One region of the Mesorhizobium sp. P170090 genome, then DNA from elsewhere that is predicted to be linked to it. Evidence: predicted binding sites of a transcription regulator. Region 1 holds the regulator's gene; the other holds the start of a gene.
The links. Region 1 encodes PhoB, which activates phosphate uptake and scavenging genes when phosphate is short. Its sites were predicted from a motif close to TGTCATNNANCTGTCAT; they were not measured.

Region 1 (3,205 bases):
ATGTCGTCGAACTGCGCGCACGCGTCGGCATGGTGTTCCAGAAACCCAACCCGTTCCCGAAGTCCATCTACGAGAACGTCGCCTACGGCCCGCGCATCCATGGGCTGGCCAAGCGCAAGTCCGACATGGACCAGATCGTCGAGCAGAGCCTGAAGAAGGCGGCGATCTGGAACGAGGTCAAGGACCGCCTGCAGGAGCCCGGCACCGGCCTGTCCGGCGGCCAGCAGCAGCGCCTGTGCATCGCGCGCGCCATCGCCGTGTCGCCGGAGGTGATCCTGATGGACGAGCCCTGCTCGGCGCTCGATCCGATCGCCACCGCCCGTGTCGAGGAGCTGATAGACGAGCTGCGCCAGAACTACACGATCGTCATCGTCACCCATTCGATGCAGCAGGCGGCGCGCGTGTCGCAGCGCACGGCGATGTTCCATCTCGGCTATCTCGTCGAGGAGGGCGCCACCGACAAGATGTTCACCAACCCCGACGACAAGCGCACCCAGGACTACATTACCGGCCGCTTCGGCTGAGCCGTCCGGCGGGTGAATTTTCAGGCACGAGGACCAAGATCATGGGTGAACATACCGTCGCCTCCTTCGATGAAGAGCTCGGGCAGATCAGCAAGCTGATCCGCGACATGGGCGATCTGGCAGGCTCGATGGTCAGCGGCTCGACCAGGGCGCTGCTCAATTCGGACAATGCGCTGGCACAGCGTGTCGTTTCCGACGACGCCATCATGGATGCGCGCCAGCGCGAACTGGACGACCGCGCCATCACGCTGATCGCCAAGCGTCAGCCGATGGCCAACGATCTGCGTGCCGTGGTCGGCTCGATCCGCATGGCGGGCGACCTCGAGCGCATCGGCGACCTCGCCAAGAACATCGCCAAACGCGTCGGCACCGTGGGCTTGAGCGTCACGCCGCGCGACCTCTCGCACTCCATCGACGCCATGGCGCAGCTGGTGCTGATCCAGGTGCAAGGCGTCGTCGAGGAATATGCCGCCACCGATGCGGCAGCGCTTGCAAAACTCAGGAATGACGACGAGCGCATCGACGTCAAATACACGTCCGTGTTTCGTGAGCTCTTGACCTACATGATGGAAGACCCTCGCAACATCACCGCCTGCACGCATCTCTTGTTCTGCGCCAAGAATCTTGAGCGCATCGGCGATCATGTCACCAACATCGCCGAAAATGCGTATTATGTGCTGACCGGCCAGCAACTGCCCGCCAATCGTCCGAAGCAGGACGAGACGGCGATGGCCATGCCGGCCTGATGAGGGTGAACTGCCGATGATCGCGCCACGCATCATGGTCGTGGAGGACGAGGAGCCGCTAGGCGTGCTCCTCCGCTACAACCTCGAATCCGAAGGCTATCACGTCGAGGTGGTGACACGCGGCGACGAGGCCGAGATCCGCCTGCAGGAAAACGTGCCCGATCTCCTGGTGCTCGACTGGATGGTGCCCGCTGTTTCCGGCATCGAGCTCTGCCGGCGCCTTAGAGTGCGGCCCGAAACCGAGCGGCTGCCGATCATCATGCTGACCGCGCGCGGTGAGGAAAGCGATCGCGTGCGCGGCCTGTCCACCGGCGCCGACGACTATCTGGTCAAGCCATTCTCGACGCCGGAGTTCATGGCGCGCGTGAGGGCGCTGCTGCGCCGGGCCAAGCCGGAAGTGCTGTCCAGCGTGCTCAAGGTCGGCGACATCGTGCTCGACCGCGAGTCGCACCGTGTCTACCGCAAGAAGAGCGAGATCAGGCTCGGACCGACCGAGTTCCGGCTGCTCGAATTCATGATGCGCCATCCCGGCCGCGTGTTCTCGCGCAGCCAACTGCTCGACAATGTCTGGGGCGAGACGATCTATATCGACGAGCGAACCGTCGACGTCCATGTCGGGCGCTTACGCAAAGCGGTCAACAACGGCCGCATGCCGGATGTCATCCGTACCATTCGCGGCGCCGGCTACGCGATCAGGGAAGACTAGGATGCTGCGCGTCGCGCCGTTGCCGGCCATTCAGGCGACATGCTTGCCGGATTTGGCCTGAATGCCCGGCGCGAAAATCTCCTGATCGACGAAGCCGAGCGCGCGCATGGCACAGCCTTCGCGGATCAGCGGCAGCTCGTTGGGCTCGGTGTCGAAGGAGATCGATTTCGAGTGCTGGCCGCCGGCGGTCTGGGCGATCGCTTCGCGCAATGCCGGTTCGATCAAGTCGAAGGCGGCGGCGCTGACGCCTACCATGGCGACGGGTGCCGGATCGATCAGCGCAAACAGGCTGCCGAGGCCGAAGCCGAGCGCCTCGCCGGCCTTGCGATAGGCTTCGCGCTCCGGGCCGTCGGTTTCGCGGGCGCGCGCGGCGAGTGCGCGCATATCAGCGTCGCCGATATCGACCGGCTCGGCATCCTCGCCCATCATTTTGGCGCTGCGCCAGATGGCGTAGTTTCCGGCATAGGCCTCGACGCAGCCGCGCCGCCCGCAGCGGCAGAGCGCGCCGCCCGGACGGTGGATCATGTGGCCGAACTCGCCGCCCGAGGAATGGGTGCCGGTGAAAAGTTCGCCTTTCAGCACCAGTCCCATGCCGATGCCGTGCGATAAGAGGATGGCGATAAAATTGTCGCGGTAGCGCTCGGGCTGGCGCCATTGCAGCGCCACCGCCATCATATTGCAGTCGTTCTCCATGGTGGCCGGAATGCCGAATTCCGCTTCCAACATGTCGGCGAAGGCAATGTCGGTCAGTGGCGTGATTGGCGACCACAGCATGGCCCGCGCCTGCGAATCGGTGATGCCCTGGATGCCCATGGCAATGCGGGCGATGCTCTGGACGTCCAGGTCCGGGTCCTCGAGACGCCGCCGGACGATTGCTACGCATTCGCCGATCAGTTCGTCGCGCGGCATGGTCAGCGTGTCGAGCCGGCGCTGTTCTTCCGCGACCACCTGGCCGGCATAGTCGATGACGGTGACGGAGAGGAAGTTCAGCGACAGCACCACGGTCATCACCGCCGCCGCTTCCGGATTGAGGCCAAGGCCGACCTGCGGCCGGCCGCGTTTCAGCGAGCCGGTCTCGCCAGGCTTGCCTTCAATCAGGATGCCTTCTTGAATCAGATCAGACGAGATTGCCGATATGGTCGAATGGCTGAGGCCGGTGGTCGCCGCAATCTCGGTCCGCGACGGCTGGCCGGCCCGGCGCACGGCCGAAATCACCATCGCGCGGTTGC
Region 2 (3,205 bases), 3.9 Mb from region 1:
GAGACCGGCCAGTTCTTCCTCACCGACCGAAAAGGCCATGACCGGGATGTCCTCGGCCTTGATGCCCTGGTTGCCGAGTTCCTTGTAGAACGGAACGTTGGCGTCGCCATTGACGGTCGAGACGACGGCGGTCTTCTTGCCGGCCGAGCCGAATTTCTTGATTGCGGAGACTTCGGTCTGCCAGTCGGAGAAGCCGAACGGCGTGTAGTTGACCATGATGTCTTCGGCGGCGACGCCCTTGGCCTTCAGATAGGCCTCGAGGATTTTGTTGGTGGTTCGGGGATAGACGTAGTCGGTGCCTTCCAGCACCCAGCGCTTCACCGAGCCACCGTCCTCGCTCATGAGATAATCGACGGCAGGAATCGCCTGCTGGTTCGGGGCGGCGCCGGTGTAGAACACGTTGCGCTCGCTTTCCTCGCCCTCATACTGGACGGGGTAGAACAGGATGTTGTCGAGTTCCGAGAACACCGGCAACACCGATTTGCGCGACACCGAGGTCCAGCAGCCGAACACGGCGGCGACCTTGTCCTTCGAGATCAGCTCGCGCGCCTTTTCGGCAAAGAGCGGCCAGTTGGAGGCCGGATCGACAACGACCGCCTCGAGCTTCTTGCCGAGCAGACCGCCCTTGGCATTCTGCTCTTCGATGAGCATCAGCATGGCGTCTTTCAGCGTCGTCTCCGAAATCGCCATGGTCCCCGACAGCGAATGCAGAATGCCGACCTTGATCGTGTCTTCGGCGGCCTGGGCCGGAGACGACATCGACAGGCCGGCGGCGACCACGCCGGCCGAAAACATTTTTGTTATTGTGGAGAAATTACCCCTCATACCGAAGACTCCCAAGCTGTTTGATTGCACCGCGATAATGCAATGCAACTGCCGTGCCAAACGCAAAGGCGCCGCTCACGAAGATGGAATAGCCGAGCGTTATCAGCCGGTTGGTATATTAGCCTCGAGAAAACAGTGGTAGCCGGCGAAAATTGATTGAGGCAAATTTGCGCAGCGCACATGGCTTTTGCCTAATTTTTGCCCAATTGAGACAAATGCCTAGTTTTTGATCTCCGGCCGTGTGTTCCGGGCTAACAATGTTGCGGTACCGCGCAAAAATAGGGCAAGCTCGCCCTTCAAAAGAGTGACGTCATGACATCTCGCACCTCATGCATTTCCGGCATCCTGCTGCTGATGGCAACGAGCGGCGCCGCGCGCGCCGATTTCAGCGAGGGCAAGCTTCCGGACGGCACCTATCATTGCGAGGTCTATTTGCTCGGCGCCTTCCTCAACCTCGGCGACATCACTATCAAGGGCAATGTCTATAGTGGTCCGGTGACATTCGGCACCGCGACGCAAGGCTACAACTATCAGATGAATGCCAATGGCGAGATCACCTGGCTCGGGCCGCTGGGCGGCTATACCACCGGTGGCAACTCCGTCTCCATGACACAGGCAACACTGGACGGCGAGACCGCCCCGTCATTCGACATCATTCTGAAGCAGCCCGACGGCGCCTTCACCGCCTCGACCTGCACCAAGGGCTGAGCGATGCGTAGTGCCGCGCCCAGTTGCGGCAAAACCTTCCTCTTATGTCATGTGAATGTTGCCTAGGCAGACTAGGGCAACGGTGCGCCGTAACATCCACCCTGAGAGGCAGACACCATGGCCAATGCACCGTCTTCATCCTCCCCCGTCATCCGCGAAATCATTGCCGAGCGCGTCTCGCGCCGGTCTCTTTTGAAAGGCAGCCTCGCCTCCGGCGCGCTGATTGCCGGCGGCAGCTTTGTCGGCTCCTTGTTTGCCGGCGAAACGCATGCCGCCACAGCGCAGTCGACGCTCGGCTTTCCCGAGCTGAAACGGGTCTACGGCAAGACCCATGCCGCCGCCGAAGGCTATGAGACGACCATCGTCGCGCGCTGGGGCGACCCGCTTGCAGCCGGCCTCGCCGAATTCGACGGCAACAAGGTCGCGGCGGAGGAACAGGAAAAGCGCTTCGGCTACAATTGCGACTACATCGCCTTCATGCCGCTGCCCAAGGGCACGGTGAATTCCGATCATGGCCTGCTCTGCGTCAACAACGAATACATCTCGCCCAATGTGATGTTTCCGGGGATGACCGAGGGCGATGCCGGCAAGACGATGACCAGGGAACAGGTCGATCTCGGCATGGCCGCGATGGGCCATTCGATCGTCGAGGTGCAATTGAAGGACGGCAAGTGGGCAAGCGTGGCGGACAGCCCGCTCAACCGCCGCATCACCGCCAACACCGAAATGACCGTTTCCGGACCGGTTGCCGGCCATGCGCTGATGAAAACTTCGGCCGACCCGACTGGCACGAAAGTGCTCGGCACCAGCTATAATTGCAGCGGCGGTTTCACCCCCTGGGGTACGGTGCTGACCTGCGAGGAAGGCGTGTCCGACATTTTCGGCGGCGACCCGAAAAAGGCGCCGACTGCCGACCTGCTCGACCGTTACGGCTTCGACGGCTCCGACATCTATGGCCGCGGCCGCTTCCATGACCGCTTCAACCTCGACAAGGAACCGAACGAGGCCAACCGCTTCGACTGGGTGGTCGAGATCGACCCTTACGATCCTCAGTCCAGGCCGGTGAAGCGCACGGCACTTGGCCGCATGTCGCATGAGGCCTCGACCGTGGTCCTCAACAAGGACGGCCGCGTTGTCGTCTATATGGGTGACGACGACTATTTCGAATATATGTACCGCTTCGTCTCGGCCAAGGCCTATGACAAGGCCAATCCGGCCTCCGGCGCCGATCTGCTCGACGATGGCGTGCTGTCGGTCGCCCGCTTCGATGCCGATGGCTCGATGACGTGGCTGCCGTTGGTGCACGGCCAGGGCAAGCTTACCGTCGAGAACGGTTTTGCCGACCAGGCCGAGGTGCTGTTGAAGACGCGGTTTGCGGCAGATGCGCTCGGCGCCACGCCGATGGACCGGCCCGAGGACATCGAGACCAATCCGGTGACCGGCCGCGTCTATGCGGTGATGACCAAGAACAAGAAGCGCGACCAGTCAAAGGTCAATCCGGCCAACACGCGGCCGGAAAATCTCTGGGGCCATATTGTCGAACTGATCCCGCCCGGCCGCCGCGGCGCGGACGCCGACCACACGGCCGAAAACTATGCCTGGGACCTGTTCGTGCTCTGCGGCAATCCCAGGGATGCCAAGGTCGGCGCCACCTTCCATCCGGATACGTCGG

Region 2: a site for PhoB is predicted at 1,579-1,595, ahead of AC3EML_RS19595 (PhoX family protein). Genes of this name have one in related genera too.

What each region holds. Positions count from the first base shown of each region.
Region 1 covers NZ_JBYNWH010000001.1:194,051-197,255, reverse strand. Annotated here, with positions in the region: gene pstB (phosphate ABC transporter ATP-binding protein PstB) at 1-524, shown strand, start outside; gene phoU (phosphate signaling complex protein PhoU) at 566-1,270, shown strand; gene phoB (phosphate regulon transcriptional regulator PhoB) at 1,287-1,976, shown strand; gene AC3EML_RS00960 (ROK family protein) at 2,007-3,205, opposite strand, start outside.
Region 2 covers NZ_JBYNWH010000001.1:4,054,861-4,058,065, reverse strand. Annotated here, with positions in the region: gene urtA (urea ABC transporter substrate-binding protein) at 1-825, opposite strand, end outside; gene AC3EML_RS19600 (hypothetical protein) at 1,138-1,533, shown strand; gene AC3EML_RS19595 (PhoX family protein) at 1,651-3,205, shown strand, end outside.